DNA from 3 places in the Streptomyces sp. NPDC088400 genome. Region 1 is predicted to be linked to each of the others. Evidence: riboswitches for the same ligand, from Rfam matches in the RefSeq annotation. Region 1 holds a riboswitch; each other region holds the start of a gene.
The links. Region 1 has a riboswitch for S-adenosylmethionine ahead of thrC (threonine synthase). Riboswitches for the same ligand answer to the same signal wherever they lie in the genome.
Positions count from the first base shown of each region.

Region 2: it holds a riboswitch for S-adenosylmethionine, as region 1 does, so the genes downstream of both, ACIQD6_RS08015 (glutathione S-transferase C-terminal domain-containing protein) here and thrC (threonine synthase) in region 1, are expected to answer to the same signal.
Region 3: it holds a riboswitch for S-adenosylmethionine, as region 1 does, so the genes downstream of both, ACIQD6_RS13640 (aminotransferase class V-fold PLP-dependent enzyme) here and thrC (threonine synthase) in region 1, are expected to answer to the same signal.

Region 1 is NZ_JBIVMZ010000008.1:258,439-264,057, forward strand. It holds gene ACIQD6_RS21750 (ubiquitin-like small modifier protein 1) at 1-36, opposite strand, end outside; gene thrC (threonine synthase) at 117-1,415, opposite strand; SAM riboswitch class I at 1,433-1,563, opposite strand; gene ACIQD6_RS21760 (glucosyl-3-phosphoglycerate synthase) at 1,731-2,720, shown strand; gene ACIQD6_RS21765 (trehalose-6-phosphate synthase) at 2,837-4,300, shown strand; gene otsB (trehalose-phosphatase) at 4,560-5,402, opposite strand; gene ACIQD6_RS21775 (FAD-dependent monooxygenase) at 5,481-5,619, opposite strand, start outside.
Region 2 is NZ_JBIVMZ010000002.1:875,071-880,689, reverse strand. It holds gene ACIQD6_RS08025 (hypothetical protein) at 51-176, shown strand; gene ACIQD6_RS08020 (spore-associated protein) at 186-635, opposite strand; gene ACIQD6_RS08015 (glutathione S-transferase C-terminal domain-containing protein) at 748-1,530, opposite strand; SAM riboswitch class IV at 1,788-1,894, opposite strand; partial or broken gene ACIQD6_RS08010 (LLM class flavin-dependent oxidoreductase) at 1,911-2,783, shown strand; gene ACIQD6_RS08005 (HAD family acid phosphatase) at 2,989-3,627, opposite strand; partial or broken gene ACIQD6_RS08000 (methionine adenosyltransferase domain-containing protein) at 4,237-4,714, shown strand; partial or broken gene ACIQD6_RS07995 (carbohydrate kinase family protein) at 4,716-4,947, shown strand; gene ACIQD6_RS07990 (pectinesterase family protein) at 5,251-5,619, shown strand, end outside.
Region 3 is NZ_JBIVMZ010000004.1:525,455-531,073, reverse strand. It holds gene ACIQD6_RS13660 (NYN domain-containing protein) at 50-1,414, opposite strand; gene ACIQD6_RS13655 (hypothetical protein) at 1,452-1,694, opposite strand; gene ACIQD6_RS13650 (rhomboid family intramembrane serine protease) at 1,853-2,563, shown strand; gene ACIQD6_RS13645 (Lrp/AsnC family transcriptional regulator) at 2,560-2,841, shown strand; gene ACIQD6_RS13640 (aminotransferase class V-fold PLP-dependent enzyme) at 2,912-4,303, opposite strand; SAM riboswitch class IV at 4,501-4,618, opposite strand; gene trpD (anthranilate phosphoribosyltransferase) at 5,177-5,619, opposite strand, start outside.

The sequences.
Region 1 (5,619 bases):
ACGGAGGATGGTGGGGATGCGGACCTTGACGCTCATGGTGGGGCCTTTCTTGAGTACGAGGTGCGAGTGCGGGGGCGCGGCCACGGATGGTGGCGGGCGGCGGCCGGCGGTGGCGCTCAGTGGGCCAGACCGGCGGCGCGGAACGCGTCCAGGCTCGGGCGGATGGTCGCCGAAGGCCCGGTCGTCGGAGCCACGGCGTCCAGCGTCTTGAGCCCGTCGCCGGTGTTGAGGACCACGGTCGTCAGCGTCGGGTCGAGCAGACCGGCGTCGATCAGCTTCTTCGTCACGCCGACGGTCACGCCGCCCGCCGTCTCCGCGAAGATCCCCTCGGTGCGCGCCAGCAGCTTGATCGCGTCCACGATCTGCTCGTCGTTGACGTCCTCGACCGCGCCGCCGGTGCGGCGGGCGATGTCCAGGACGTACGGGCCGTCGGCCGGGTTGCCGATCGCCAGGGACTTGGCGATGGTGGCCGGCTTCTGCGGCCGTACGACATCGTGGCCCGCCTTGAAGGCGGTGGACACCGGCGAGCAGCCCTCGGCCTGCGCGCCGAAGATCTTGTACGGCTTGTCCTCGACCAGGCCCAGCTTGATCAGCTCCTGAAGACCCTTGTCGATCTTCGTGAGCTGCGATCCGGAGGCGATCGGGATGACGAGCTGGTCCGGCAGCTGCCAGCCGAGCTGCTCGCAGATCTCGTACGCGAGGGTCTTGGAGCCCTCGCCGTAGTACGGCCGGAGGTTGACGTTGACGAAACCCCAGCCCTCGCCCAGCGGGTCGCCGATGAGCTCGGAGCAGAACCGGTTCACGTCGTCGTAGTTGCCCTCGATGCCGACCAGTTCACCGCCGTAGACGGCGGCCATGACGACCTTGCCCTGCTCCAGGTCGTGCGGGATGAACACGCAGGAGCGGAAGCCGGCCCGGGCGGCGGCGGCGCCGACGGCGCCGGCCAGGTTGCCGGTGGAGGAGCAGGAGAGCGTGGTGAAGCCGAAGACGCGGGCGGCTTCGACGGCGATGGCGACGACGCGGTCCTTGAAGGAGTGCGTCGGGTTGCCGGAGTCGTCCTTGATGTGCAGGGAACCGGTGACACCCAGCTCACGGGCCAGGTTGTCGGCCTTGACCAGCTTGGTGAAGCCGGGGTTGATGTTCGGCTTCGTGGCCACATCGGCCGGTACGGGAAGGAGCGGGGCGTAGCGCCAGATGTTGTCCGGGCCCTCCGCGATGCGCTTCTTCAGCTCTTCGGGGCTGCCGCTCGGCAGGTCGTACGCGACTTCGAGCGGCCCGAAACAGCTCGCGCAGGCGAAAATGGGACCGAGGCCGAAACGCTCTCCGCATTCGCGGCACGAGAGGGCGGCGGCGGGTCCAAGATCAACGGACGCACCGGTGTCGGCGTTGTCGTTGGGGACAGTCTGCACAGCCATGGAGGCGAGGCCCTTTCTCCTCATCTTCCTCGTGACGTACTTCGCCACAAGACGGAATTGGCACCTTCCCCACCGTGACCTCTGCATGGTCGGCGGGAGGGTTGCCGGGACTTCAACGGGCCGTTCCCTCAGTCCCTCTGGATGAGCGCTATGGCACCGGAACCTGGATCCGATGCGTTTTTCGGCGTGATGACCCCGGCATGCGGTGGTCATACGCGTTGTTCAAGACTGTAACCGAAGGGGCGGATGGTGGAGATAGTCGTCCGCACCGCGAGATGGATCACGTTCATGGCACACGCTCAGGGAGTTTCGACCGTGCTGGAAGAGGTGGAGCACTGGCTGACCAGGCGTTCCTGGTCAGCGGCAGACCGTACGCTCGACCGGCTTCTGGCGGCGAAGGCCGCGCGCGGCACCACGGTGAGCGTGGTGCTGCCTGCGCTGAACGAGGAGGAAACAGTCGGCGAAATCGTCTCCGTCATCCGGCGCGAGCTGATGGAGAAGGTGGCGCTCGTCGATGAACTGGTAGTGATCGATTCCGGTTCCACCGACCGTACGTCCGAGGTCGCCGGGGCGGCGGGCGCGCGGGTGGTGCACCGGGACAGCATCCTGCCCCGGCTGCCCGCGCTTCCGGGCAAGGGCGAGGTGCTGTGGCGGTCGCTGCTGGTGACGAGCGGTGACATCGTGTGCTTCGTGGACGCCGATCTGAAGCGGTTCTCACCGGACTTCGTGTCCGGGATCGTCGGTCCGCTGCTCACGGATCAGGATGTGCACTTCGTGAAGGCGATGTACGACCGGCCGCTGGGCGGGCCGGGGGCCACCGGCTCACCGGGTTCCCTGGGCTCTCCGGGGGCGGCGAGCGGGCAGGGCGGGCGGGTGACCGAGCTGATGGCGCGGCCCCTGCTCAATCTGCACTGGCCGCAGCTGGCCGGCTTCGTACAGCCCCTGGGCGGCGAGTACGCGGCGCGGCGCTCGCTGCTGGAGCGGCTGCCGTTCCCCGTCGGATACGGCGTGGAGCTGGGGCTGCTGGTGGACACGCTGCACACGGTGGGGCTGGACGCGATGGCGCAGGTCGACGTGGGGGTACGGGTCCACCGCCACCAGGACGACCGGGCGCTGGGGCGGATGGCTGCGGCGATCTACCGTACGGCTCAACTCCGCTTGTCCCGTGGGCACTTGATACGTCCGGTGCTGACGCAGTTCGAGCGGGGCGAGGACGGTTTCGTACCGCGTACGCATGCCGTGGACACGGAGGAGCGGCCGCCGGTGCGGGAGATCGCGGAGTACACGGCCGGGCGCGCGGCGTAGGGGCGCACCGCCGGGGCGGCGGGTGTGCGCGGGGGCGGCGCCGTATGGGCGGACTCACGCGCACCGGACCGCGTCCGTACGTTTGAGCGTTTCCTGGACGGGCTAGGTTTCGGCACATGGCCTCAGAGCAAGCCGCCCAGGTTCTCGTCGCGTCCAACCGTGGCCCCGTCTCGTACACCCTGCGTGACGACGGCGAGCTGGCCGCGAAGCGCGGCGGGGGCGGGCTGGTGTCCGGCCTGTCGGCCATCGGGCCCGATACGGACGCGGTGTGGGTGTGCGCGGCGCTCGGGGACGGCGACCGGGAGGCCGTACGGCGCACGGGCGGCCGGCTCGACACCGCCGACACGGGCGGACAGCGCGTGCGCATGCTGGGCATCGCGCCGGACGTGTTCGCCGACGCCTACAACGGGGTCGCCAACTCCACGCTCTGGTTCGTCCACCACCTGCTCTACCAGACCCCGCTGGAGCCGTCCTTCGGCCCGGAGTTCCGCGCGCAGTGGGCGTCGTACGAGACGTACAACCGCGCCTTCGCCGAGGCGCTGGCCGACGAGGCGGGCGAGGGCGCGGCCGTGCTGGTGCAGGACTACCACCTGGCACTGGTGCCCGGAATGCTCCGGGCGCTCCGGCCTGACCTGCGGATCGGGCACTTCTCGCACACGCCGTGGGCGCCCGTCGACTACTTCCGGATGCTGCCCGACGACATCGCGCGCCAGCTGCTGCGCGGCATCCTCGGCGCGGACCGCGCGGCCTTCCTGACCCGGCGCTGGGCGGACGCCTTCACGGCCTGCTGTACGGAGCTGCTGGGCGGGACCGGCAACACCCGCATCGGGGTGCACGGCCTGGGCGCCGACGCCGACTTCCTGCGCGAGCGCGCGCACCGCCCGGACGTGGACGAGCGTCTGGGCGCGCTGCGCGAGCAGATCGGTGGGGGCGCGAGTACGGGCGGGGGCGCGGACCGGGGCGCGGACGCGGGCGCGGGCACGGACCGGAAGATCATCGTCCGGGTGGACCGTACGGAACTGTCCAAGAACATCGTCCGAGGCCTGCACGCCTACCGCCAGCTGCTGACCGACCGTCCCGAATGGCGCGAGCGCGTCGTCCACATCGCCTTCGCCTACCCGTCCCGGCAGGACCTGAAGATCTACCGCGACTACACCGCCGAGGTGCAGCGCGTGGCCGACGGGATCAACGCCGAATTCGGCACCCCGGGCTGGCTCCCGGTCATCCTCCATGTCCAGGACGACTTCGCCCGCTCGCTGGCCGCGTACCGCCTGGCGGACGTGGCCCTGGTCAACCCGATCCGCGACGGCATGAACCTGGTCGCGAAGGAGATCCCCGTCATCTCGGAGCGCGGCTGCGCGCTGGTGCTGTCGCGGGAGGCGGGCGCGTACGAGGAGATGGGCGAGGACGCGCTGGTGGTGAACCCGTACGACATCACGGCGACGGCGGCGGCACTGCACGAGGGCCTGAGCATGCCGGCGGAGGAACGCGCGGAGCGAGCGAAGCGCCTGGCCGCGACGGCTACGGCGCTGCCGCCGCAACAGTGGTTCCTGGACCAGCTGACGGCCCTGCGTGCGTAGCCGCCCGGCGGGGTTCTGCGCGTAGCCTCACGGCGGGGTTCTGGGTGCGGGGGTTTGTGGTGGGTGCGGGTGCCGGGGGCTCCGGAGGCGCATGTCCGGACTGCATGATTTACGGCGCGTGCGGGTCTCGTGATCGGGTGCGGGTTCGTAAGCGCCACAAATCACGCTCTACGTCCGGACACGTCACCTCCTGCGCCCCCGTCCCCCTCCCGCCCGTCTCTCGTCTGCGGGTCGGTGGGGCAACTGCGCCGCAGGCGGCCTAGCTCGCCGCCAACGTCGCCAGGAAGTCCGCCAGCGCCGCCGGGCCGGGGAGTACGAGGTCGGCTCGCTCCGCCAGTTCGGGGACTTCGCTGCCGCTGCATACGAGCAGCCCCGGGTGGCCGTCCGAGCGGAGTTTCTCGACCGCCGCGTAGGCCGGGAGGTCGCCCAGGTCGTCGCCCGCGTACAGGACCGTCTCGGCGCCCACCTCGCGTACGTACTCCGTCAGCGCCACGCCCTTGTCCATGCCGGGCGGGCGCAGCTCGAGGACCATACGGCCCGGTTCGACGATCAGGCCGTGGCGGGCGGCGAGTTCGTTCAGGGGGTCGCGCAGGGCTTCGAAGGCGGCCTGCGGGTCGGCGGAACGGCGGGTGTGGACGGCGACCGCGCGGCCCTTCTCCTCGATCCAGGTGCCGCGCCAGGCACCGATCCGGTCGAGGAATCCGGGGAGTTCGGCGCGGACCGATGCCACGCCCTCGTGGGCGGCGGGAGCTTTGACGGTGCCGCTGACGGCGTCCCAGCGCTCCGCGCCGTAGTGGCCGAGGACGACGAGATGGTCCAGCCCCGGCACTCCGGCGAAGCCGCCGTACCGCACCGCCACCCCGGCCGGACGGCCGGTGATCACCGCGACGGACGCGACGCGTGGCGCCAGCGCGGCCAGGGCGGGGAGGGCGCGCGGATGGGCGCGGGCCTGTTCGGGGTCGGGGACGATCTCGGCGAGGGTGCCGTCGAAGTCGAGGGCGACGACGGCTTTCCCGGGCCTGGCCAGGAACGCGGCCAGGCCGTCGGCGCCGGCGGGAGTGGTCGGATTCGGCAGGGGGTGCGAATGACTGCTGCTGCCCATGGCCCCGAGCCTATCGGGGGATCCCCGCGCGCGGGGTACGGACCCTGTCATGGACGGGGAAGGATGTGGGGCCGTCTGTTACCCGACACCCGTGTAGGAGGGGAGGTCGAGCGCGGAGTGAACGGCCTTTCTGCGGTCGTCGGGGAGGAGGGAGGGGTCTTGCAGGGCGTGGTTGCGCAGGGCCAGTTCGTCGGCGGTGCGGGGAAGCATCTTGGCG
Region 2 (5,619 bases), on a different contig from region 1:
CCCGGATGAGGACCCGCGTCGGAGGGTGAAACAGTCGGCCGAGTTGCCCCATGGGAGCAACCGCTCCAAGTTCCCGCGCCACCTGCGGCTCGCGGACGCCTCCCATGACCGTCAGCGGCAAGGTCCGCACGGTCGAACTGCGGGAGGCGGCGGCGCGGGAACTCGCGGCCGGGTGAGGAACCGGATCAGCGGACTTCGGTGACCCGGTGCTCCTTCAGGGCGGCGCAGTTGGAGTTCTCCACCGACACATAGATGTTGTCGATACTGCCGCCCCAGCTCACGCAATGGCCCTTGCCGTAGACATAGCCCGGCCCCGCGTACGACGTGTAACTACCGGAGTCCCCGGCCCACTCGTCGCTGTCGGGGACGTAGATGTACGTGGACATGTTCTTGGCCGCGCCCGGGTTGGTACGGATGGTCGCGACGCAGTTCTTGCCGTTCGAGGAGTTGTAGGTCAGGTAGACCGTGCCCAGCGAGCCGATGGCCGCCGAGTTCACGGTCTTGTAGGCCTTGCCGCAGACGCCCTGCGGTGTGACGTTGGGTGCGGCGGAGGCGGTCGTGCTGAACACGGTCCCCGCGCCCACCGCCAGCGCGGCGAACGCCCCGACGGCAGCGACATTACGCGTGATTCTCATATTTCCCCCTTGTGTCCCTGGGAGCGGTTTGCTCCCACTTGATGTGACCCGCGAACGGTACGGATGGTTGTACCGCCCGTCCCGGCCTCTCGACGGGCCTGGGCCCGGGGGCTCACGCCGCGTCGGACAGCGCCTCGTTCCTGCCCTCGAAGGCGGGGTGCTCACCGAGGCGGCTTACGTAGTCCCGGAGCCGGGGGTACGAGCAGAGGGTGCCGGCCGGGCCGAGATGGACGAGCGCTACCCACAGGTCCACGTCCGCGGCCGTCAGGTCCTCACCCAACGCGTAGGGAGATGTGGCGAGTTGACGGTCCAGCAGGCTCAGTGCCGCCGCTCGCCCCGAGGACTGGGCGGCCGGGGTGACGTCCCGGTCCAGCAGGTCGCGGAGGACGTCGATGTCCGGGGCGAGAGCCGGCGGGTTGAGGGCGGAGGGGCAGGCTCCGTCGTGTCCGGAGAGCAGGCCCGCGAGGTCGCAGAGGATGTCGGCCGTATCGTTACTGACGATGCGTCCGCTCCAGCGGTCGCGCAGCGCGGGCGCGGTCAGCGGCCCGTCGTAGTGGTGCACCGTGGCCTCGTACGCACCGCGCAGTGAGGCGAAGGCTTCGGGTGTCTCGGCGGGGTGCGTCAAAAGCGTGGTGGCGACCGAGTCCTTGAGGCCGAGCAGGTCGAGGGTGATCGAGATTCGCAGTGAGCCGGGACAACTCGCCGACAGGTAGAGGTCGTAGCGGTGCGGTGTCGGGTAGAAGCCGCCGGCGAGGCCGACGCCGATCCGGCTCTGGAAGCGGTGCGGACGGGGGGACGCCGCGCCCGTCCCGGGGCGGAGCCCCGAAGCGGACGAACTCTGGTGACAGCCACTGGACGTGGCGGTGCTGGAGTTGCGCGAAGCTGTCTCGGGCATGACTCTCCCTTGGGGAACGAGGAGGCCACCGCCGCCTTGTGGGCACCAGCGACCGAATGCGGAGCGACTGCGCTTTTCACACCGGTCCGGACCGCACGGACCCCGGACCGAACGGCCGGACCGAACGGACTCCGGATCGCACGGGCCGGTGGTGGGTCAGTAAGCGCTGGAGACACGCAACAGATCGATGTGCAGGCGCCTCGTCAAGCCGTTCCTGGGCATTGCCACCCGTCTTGCCTCCGGGCTCGCGAGACGCGAGACCGCGCTTGCCCCGCCGCGCCGGCGGGACCGGTCGTCACCCGGAGCACCCTGTCGCGGTGGAAGGGTTGCTTGTCTGCGGGCCGGGGCCGATGACCACATGAGCGGGCGAACCCGCGCCGTGGCGCGGGGACGAGATCGTCGCCGACCGGGAGACCGGTACCTTCCTGCGGGACGCGCGGGCCGGAGCCTTCGTGCACCAGGGCCGGCACTTCGACATCCAGGGGCAGTTCAACGTACCGCGCAGCCCGCAGTGCCGCCCGGTGATCTTCCAGGCCGGCGACTCCGACGAGGGACGCGAGTTCGCCGCGTCGAGCGCCGGCGCCATCTTCAGCCGGTACGCCACCCTCAAGGAGGGCAAGGCGTTCTACGCCGGCCTCAAGGGCCGCCTGGCCCGGTACGGCCGCGACCGCGACCAGCTGCTGATCCTGCCCGCCGCGAGCTTCGTGCTCGGCGACACCGACGCCGAGGCGGAGGAACTGGCCCATGAGGTGCGCCGCCGGCAGGTGAGCGGGGCCACGGCCATCAAGCACCTGGAGTTCGTCTGGAACCGGGACCTGTCCGCGTACGACCCCGACGGACCGCTCCCCGACATCGATCCCGACCTCGGCGAGCACACCATCGCCCGCGGGCGCGCCCAGGTACGGATGTACCGCGACCCGTCGGCCACGGCCCGCGAGTGGCGCGAACTCGCCGCCGCCAACCAGTGGTCGATCCGGGACCTGGTCATCGAGACCGGCAACCGGCAGAACTTCGTCGGCTCCCCGGCCACCGTCGCCCGGACCATCGACGACCTCGTCCAGGCCGACGCCAGTGACGGCTTCATCCTCGTCCCGCACATCACCCTCGGCGGCCTCGACGCCTTCGCCGACCAGGTAGTCCCACTGCTCCAGGAACGCGGCGTGTACCGCACGGAGTACGAGGGCACCACTCTGCGCGACCACCTGGGCCTGGCCCACCCCGACGAGGCGCGCGACGAGCGTGCGGCGTCATGAAGTTCCCCGCCCGCACCCTGACCGTGCACGCCCCGCGCCCGGTGACGGGCTTCCCTGGCAGGTCTGATCGCCGCTGGGTACTTCAAAACCGTCAGCGGAGCGGATGAACTGAGGGACGAGGCCGGCGCACGGCCGTCGCCCCTCGTTCCGGGACCTCCTCCGCCAACGACGACGTGAGTCGGGTGCTCAGGTCAGGAGAGTCAGGTCAAGAGAGCTGGCCGTCGTAATCGGGGAGCTTGAAGGTGCGTTCGGCGTGGCCGCCGGTCAGGTCGGTGGTGTTGTTGCCGATGTTGGCGATGATCGTGTAGCCGTTCTTCTCGATCTTCACGCGCTGGGCCGTCTTGAACGCGCTCACCTCCGTGAACAGGTCGCCGATCGACCGGCCGTAGAGCCCGTCGACCGTGTAGCCGACCGATGTCAGGTTGTACTTGGTGATCGACTGGATGAGGTCGGGGCGGGCCGATACGAAGAAGATCTTGACGCCGCGGTCGTGCGCGAAGTCCGCCAGGGCGAGGGTCCGCCGGATCGCCGGGGTCGGCAAGGCCGACGAATAGTCGGTTTCCAGCGAGGTGTTGTCGATGTCCAGGACTATGGCGGGTTTCTGGCCGGCGGGCACCGAGGCGAGACGTCCGGCGATGTAGGAGTCGGCCTGGTCCATGACAGCGGCGATGTCGGCCTGCCAGGTCGCGTAGTCGGGCTTCGCAGCTGCCGCGGTGTCGACGGCGGCCGGGGTGGCCGCCGGGGCGGAGGGAGCGGCCAGGGCGGGAAGAGCGGTGCCCGCCGCGATCGCCGTGGTGAGAACCGCGGTCGTGGTGAGGCTTCTGAGCAGGCCGAGTGCCGCCATATCGGTCTCCTTGGGTGAGGGGTGGGGCCGATGTGTCGGGCACATCGTGACAGCCAAGGGTTACCGATGGGTAGAGTCCGGTCGGCCAATAGCCGAACTCGCCCTGAGTCAGGCCCTGTTGACCCGCCCACGCTTCGGTGCGGCGGGAGGCCGGGGACAGGGGGGCAGGGGGCGCACACTGGGCCATCGAGGAGATACGCCCTCGTCGCCGAGCGCATCCTCGCCGCCGGCCCCGCCGCGGAGGCCGGCTCTTCACCGAACCCCGCGGCGGGCGCATCGCCGGACAGGCCCTGAACCCCCGCGGTCCCCAACTGGTTCCCAAGAAACACGTAAACGGACTAAACGAGGGAGCAAGCTGTGTGCTGTCGCCCGCGCCGTTCGGTCCCGCGCACACCGTGTGGTCCCCAACTGGTCCCCAGACAGCAGACCCTGCCCTCTCACCGGGCACCAATAGCGAAGCCTGCCGCACGCCCCGACAGAACCGCTCCGCCCTCCGCCCTCCGCTCCCGCTCCCGCTCCCGCTCCCGCTGAGGGGACATCATGAAGACATGACGAGTGATGACGACATACAGCCCGCACGGCGCCTTGCCGGTCAGGCCCACCTGATGGGGCAAGCGTCAGGGCGAGAACCCTAGCGCGCGGTGCAGATGTGGATCAGCCACGGGCGGACCGGCCATGGACACCTACGGCGGCCAGGCCCGCCACGGCGGTGGTGCCTTCTTCGGCAAGACCCCCTCCAAGGTCGACCGGTCCACGGCGTACGCGACGCGCTGGGTCGCCAAGAACGTCGTCGCCGCCGGGCTCGCGGCCCGCTGTGAGGTCCAGGTCGCCTACGCGATCGGCAAGCCGAGCCGGTCGGCCTCTTCATCGAGCGTTCGGTACGAACACCGTTCCCATGCCCCGTATCGAGGCCGCCATCAGTGAGGTGTCCGACCTCCGTCCGGCCGCCGTCATCCGCGACCTCGACCTGCTCAGGCCGATCTACGCACAGACCGCTGCGTACCGTCACTTCGGCCGTACGCTGCCCGGCTTCACCTGGGAGCGGACCGACCGCGCGGGAGCCCTGCGCGAGGCCGTGGGGGCCTGATATGCCGACAGCCGTCACCGGCTCCATCGCCACGGACCATCTGACCGTGTTCCCCGGTCCGTTCGCCGAACAGCTCATCCCCGAGCGGCTGGCCACCGTATCCCTGTCCTTCCTCGTCGACGACTTGGAGGTACGCCGAGGAGGCGTCGCGGCGAACATCACCTTCGGCCTGGGGGTGCTCGGTGCTCCCCCCGGTGTTGGTGGGTGCGGCGGGCACCAACTTCGAGGAGTACGGCTCTTGTTCACCAACGAGTACGAAGCCGCCCTGCTCCAGGAACGTACGGGCTGGAGGGAGAGGCAAGTCCTGGGTCGTCACCCGAGGCGGCTCCGGTACGTCCTACCCCGGCCTGATGTCGATCCGCGCGGGAGTACCCGGCGACGCGGCCCCTGGCCGGTGCCCGCGTCACGGGATCCCTGCCGGGCCCGTCGGGGACGTCTCTCTGTTCCTGGGCCGGTGCGCGGCAACCTTCGTCGCGCCGGCGGCAACTACTCCGTATCTCTTCCCCCACCGTGGCCGACACAGATCGGAAGAATCCATGAATGAGATACGCAGTACGACCCACCCCCGCAAGCGGTGGACCACCCTGGCCGCCGGTGTCCCGCTGACCCTCGCCGCCGCCGGTGTCATGGCGTACGGCAGCGGCCCCGGGGCGTTCCGGGCGGACGGGCAGCGGACGGTCGCCGCGGCGGTTCCGGTTGCCGCACCCGCCTGGGCCGCCGATGTGGCGGACGGGTTCGCCTCCGTCAACGCCCTCGGCCAGAACGGGACGTACGGCGGGCGGGACGGCAGGACCGTCACCGTGACGACGCTCGCGGATCTGGAGAAGTACGCCACGGCCGCGGAGCCGTACGTCATCGTCGTGGCCGCGGCCATCACCATGAATCCGGTCGGCAAGGAGATCAAG
Region 3 (5,619 bases), on a different contig from region 1:
CGCGCCCCACCATTACCTGACCAATTCGGTCATTAACCAAAGAAGTTGATTAGACGCGCGAAAGCCGCTTCAACAACAACGCGGACGTGACCGGCCTGGCCCCCGCCTTCGCCACCCCGTCGGCGACCTCACGGTCGGTGGAGACCACCACCACCGGCCGGCCCGGCGGCTCCGCCCTGACGAGCTGACGGATCAGCTCGTCCGCGGTCACCCCCGGCTTGGAGAACAGCACCCGCACGCCGCGCGGCGGGGCCAGCAGCACCGGCGCCGCCAGCTCCGCACCGTCGAAGACACAGGTCATCTCGGCGCCCGTCTGCGCCGCGAGCATCGCGAGGCCGCCCAGCAGCCGCAGCCGCTGCTTCTCCAACGGCATCGTGGGATAGCCGGTCTTGGTCACGTTGTAGCCGTCCACGACCAGATGCGCCTGCGGCAGCGCGAGCAGCTGGTCCAGCAGCGCCGGATCGGTCTCCGACAGCGCGCGGGCCGCCACGTCCTTGGGAGACATCCGGCCGGGCTCGACCGCGTCGACCGTATCGGCGGGCCGCGCGGCCGCGGGCGGCAGCGCCAGCTCGCGCCGCAACCCCTGCGCCGACTCCAGCACCGTGTCCAGCAGCAGCCGCAGCCGCATGTCCTCGACCGAGCGGCCCTCACGCGCGGCCCTGCGGCTCGCCTCGACCGCCGACTCCGCCTCGCCCAGACGCGCCTTGATCCTGCGGGTCTCGCTCTCGGCGGCCGACACCTGGGCGGCGGCCTCCGCCCGGACGGTCTCGCTCTCCGCGTTCGTACGGCGCAGGGCGGCCTCGCCCCGCTTCACATCGCTCTGGGCGCTGCGCAGCTTGCGATGGAGCGATTCGGTCTCCTTACGGGCCGCCTCCAGCTCCGTACGCAGCCGCTCCGTCTCGCTCTTCGTCTGCGCCTTGGCCAGCGCCAGTTCCTCCCGCAGCCGCTCCAGCTCACGCCGGGTCTCCTTGTCGGCGCGCTCGGCGTCCGCCCGCTGGGCCTCCTCGCCCGCCGCGGCCACCAACTTCACCCATCCGGGGGGACGGAGCACATACGCGGCGGCGGCCACATCGACGGGATCGGCGGCGGCAGGCGGCGATCCCGCCTCCAGCGCACCGGCCAGCTCGGGCTGGGACTGGCCGATCCGCTCCCCGATCCGCTGCCGGAACAGCGGATCGCTCTCCAGAGCGGCGGCCATCGCGTTACCGGCGAACTTCGCGCGCCTGGTCGGGGTGAACCGGGCGTACTGGCGCAACTGCGCGGGGAGTTCGGTGACGGTCAGCCCGCCGAAGGCGTCCGAGACCAGCGCGACGACCCGGCGCCGTACCCCGTCCGGGAGCGGGCGGTCGAGCGCCTCCGCGACGTCGCCGTCGGCGGCACCGGCCGGCTCAGCACCGCTCGCGGGCTGCTCCACGATCCGTCACCCCATCTACCCCTTTCGGGCGGCTCCCTCAGGAACCGGCCCCTGGCCTGTCAACCAGCTCGATCTGATCCACCGCGTTGCACCAGCGGCAACGCACCGACTCGATGGTCTCACTGACCACCTCGCGCTCCTCGATCTTCGGTTCTCCGGCCAGGTCCAGATGGACGTATTCGACAGCCTTCGACGACCGGGTCACATCGAAGCGCGTGAGATTGCCGCACAGCGTGCAGCGCCACCGGGTGTCGGCCGTCGGCTGGGGAACCGTCGTCATCGTTGCCGTCCTCTTTTCGTCGTCCCTCATGCGGAGTCCCGCGGTGCACCGTCGAACTGCGGAGAGAAATACTCCCTGCAACCCTACGGCCTCACAGGCACCCCAGGGAGCGGCGAGGCACTCTGTGCCACTCGGTCCCGGTACGACATGCTCTGTCCGTGACGAATTGGCGGACAGCGGCCGGCGGACCGGTGGTGACCTACGGACTGATCGGCCTGTGCCTGCTGGCCTTCCTGATCAGCCCGGTCTCGGGGTTCAACCCGGCGTACGGGGAGGGCGACTCGGTCCTCGCCGCGCAGAGCGCGCACTTCGAACAGTGGGGCGTCATCCCCAGCGAGCTGATGCGCAGCTCCCCGCGGATCCTGCTCACCCCGCTGACCGCGCTCTTCGTCCACGGCAGCTGGCTGCACCTGCTGGGGAACATGCTCTTCCTCTACGTCTTCGGAGCGATGGCCGAGGAACGCATGGGCCGGACACACTTCGCGCTGTTCTACCTCACCGTCGGCTATCTCGCGCTGTTCGTGTACGCGGCGGCCAACGCCACCTCGGAGCAGACCCTGGTCGGGGCCTCGGGCGCGATCTCGGGAGTGCTCGGCGCCTTCCTCTTCCTCTTTCCCCGGGCCCGCGTCACCAGTCTCTTCCCGTTCCTGCTCTTTCTGCCGCTGCGCTTCCCCGCCTGGATCGTGCTGATCTTCTGGTTCGTCCTCCAGTGGCTGGCCGCACGCGGCGCCGGCCCGGGACCCGGGGTCGCCTACCTCGCGCACCTGGTGGGCTTCGGCACCGGCTTCCTCTACGCCTGGGGACGCTACTGGCGGAGGGATAGAGTGAGGGACCAAACCGGGGCCACCGAGGGAGAACGCCAACCGTGATCACCGCGATCGTGCTCATCAAGACCAGCGTCGACCGGATCCCCGAGATCGCGGAGTCGATCGCCGCGCTGGACAGCGTCAGCGAGGTCTTCTCGGTGACCGGTACGTACGACCTGATCGCCATGGTCCGGGTGCCCAAGCACGACGACCTGGCGGATGTCATCCCCGGCCGGATCAGCAAGATCGAGGGCGTCGAGGCCACGGACACGCATGTGGCGTTCCGTACGTACTCCCAGCACGACCTGGAAGCGGCCTTCGCCATCGGCCTCGACGCGTAGGCCCTGTTTCAGAGGTCCCGCGGCTCACGGTGCCGGGCGCACCCGCCGACCCGGGGCGCCCGGCGGCCGGTCAGCCGCGGTCGGGGACGCAACGGCCGTCCTCCGTGCGGTAGTTCCACCGGGCACCCTCACGCACCAGCTCGCGCACCGCCCGGACGAACCGCTCCACATGCTCGTCCGGCGTCCCGGCGCCGAAGCTGACGCGGATCGCGTTCAGCGAGCGCTCGCCCGGACCGGCCTCCGGGGCACCGCACTCCCCCGGGTCCCGCGGGTCACTGCCCAGCAGGGTCCGCAGCAGCGGGTGGGCGCAGAAGAGACCGTCCCGTACGCCGATGCCGTACTCGGCGGACAGCGCAGCGGCGAAGTGCGAGCTGTTCCAGCCGTCGACCACGAACGACAGGACACCGACACGCGGGGCGTCGTCGCCGAACAGCGAGAGCACCTTGACCTCGGGCACCTCGGCCAGCCCCGCACGCACCAGGCCGACCAGCCGCTGCTCACGGGCCGCCAGCGCGTCGAACCCGGCCTCCGAGAGCGCCTTGCAGGCGGAGGCGATCGCGTACACACCGATCACGTTGGGCGAACCGGCCTCGTGCCGGGCGGCCGTGGTGTGCCACTCGACCTCCACCCCGCCATCGGCACGGCGTGCCACCGTACGGCTGGCTCCGCCGCCCGCGAGATACGGCTCCGCGTCCTGAAGCCAGTCGGACCGGCCCGCGAGCACTCCGGAGCCGAACGGCGCGTACAGCTTGTGCCCGGAGAAGGCGATCCAGTCGACATCCAGCTCGGCGATGTCCACCGCGTGATGCGGCACGAGCTGCGCGGCGTCGAGAACGATCCGGGCCCCCTGGGCATGCGCGGCGGCGGCCAACTCCCGTACGGGCCACAGCTCACCGGTGACATTGGACGCGCCGGTGACACACACCAGCGCCGGCCCCTGAGGGTCCCTCCCGGCGAGCGCGCGCTCCAGCGTGGCGACGGCATCCTCGGGCGTACGGGGAGCGTTCAGGAACGTCACCCGCGCATCCCGCCAGGGCAGCAGCGAGGCGTGGTGCTCGGTCTCGAAGACGAACACCTCGCAGCCGGCGGGCAGCGCGCCGGCCAGCAGGTTCAGCGAATCGGTGGTCGAGCGGGTGAAGACGACCTGGTCGTCGGCGCGGCAGCCGAGAAACTCCGCGACCGTGCGGCGGCTGTTCTCGAAAAGGTCCGTGGAGAGCTGCGAGAGATACCCGGCGCCGCGGTGGACACTGCCGTAGTACGGGGCATAGGCGGCGACGTCGTCCCACACCCGCTGGAGCGCCGGGGCGCTGGCCGCGTAATCGAGCGCGGCGTAGCTGACCTCGCCGCCGGTGACGAGCGGGACGGTGACGTCCCGCCCGAGGACGGGAAGCGGCGCGGCGCAGGCGGGGTCGTCGGAGGTGGCGGCGGAGTCGGTGGTAGCGGCATTCAGGAACGCGGACATGGCGAAATCTCCCGGCAGGACAAGTCGAAACGGCTTCAAGGACCCGCGGGCACGGCGGAACCGTGACGGTGCGGGGGTTGCCTCGACACACGGAGAACACCGTGCGGAGGTGTGTTGAAGAGGGGCGTCGATGCCCTAGCGCATTCGCTTGCTCACGAGGCTGCTCCCTTGAGGACCAGGACCCCAGAGATCACAGGGGTCCGCGCTTGCCGCAGACCTCGCTGCCTACGGCCTGGTCTTCACCCGGGGCACCCCGCCACGGACGGAGGGTTGCCGGACAGCGAGCCGGGGCCTTAATCGCTGTCACTCATGACCTTGGCCGAGAGTATGGCACAGCGTGCCGAGAGGGAGCAGGGGGTGTCCGCGATGCGGGACGCGGTCTCGCCGTCCGGCGGGGGGGTGCGGGTACGGCTCGGTGGCGGGTGCGGTGTGTGGTGGGTGCGGGTGCCGGGGCCTCCGGAGGCGCATGTCCGGACTGCATGATTTACGGCGCGTGCGGGTTTGTTTTCAGGGTGCGGGCCGGTGTGCGCCACAAATCACGCTCTACGTCCGGACACGTCACCTCCTGCGACCCCGACCCCCTCCCGCCGGATCCCCGCCTGCCCGGTGGGGGTACGGCCCTGGCGCGCTGGGGTGGTCTGTGGCGGGCGGTGAAGGGGGTCGCGCAGGGGTCGTGTCCGGAACGTAAAGCGTGATTTGTGCCGCTCACGAGCCGTCACACGAAGAACAAAGCCGCACGCGGCGTAAATCATGCAGTGCAGGACATGACCCCGGAGCGGCACCCGGCAACAACCCGCACCGAACCACCGGCCCCAGCCAACAACGCACCCCGACCACGCCCCGCCGGACGGCGACACCGCCCCCGCCGGACGGCTACATGTTGCTCGCCGTGACCCAGCGCGTCAGCGCCCGTCCCGCCGCCCCCGAGTCGATCGACTCCGCCGCCCTCGCGATCCCCGCCGCCAGTTGCAGCTCCAGCGAGTCCCCCGTCGGGTCCAACGCCACCAGCGCCGCCGCCGAGTTGAGCAGCACCGCGTCGCGTACGGGACCGGTTTCGCCGGCCAGCAGCCGGCGGGCGACGTCCGCGTTGTACGACGCGTCCGCGCCCCGCAGTGCCTCGACCGGTACCAGCTCCAGGCCCACCTGCCGTGGGTCGAAGGGCTCCTCGGTGACCTGTCCGTCCCGTACGACCCATACCCGGGACGTGGCCGTGGTGGTCAGTTCGTCGAGGCCGTCGTCGCCCCGGAAGACCAGTGCGGACGCGCCCCGTTCGGCCAGCACGCCCGCCATGATGGGCGCCATCCGGGCGTCGGCGA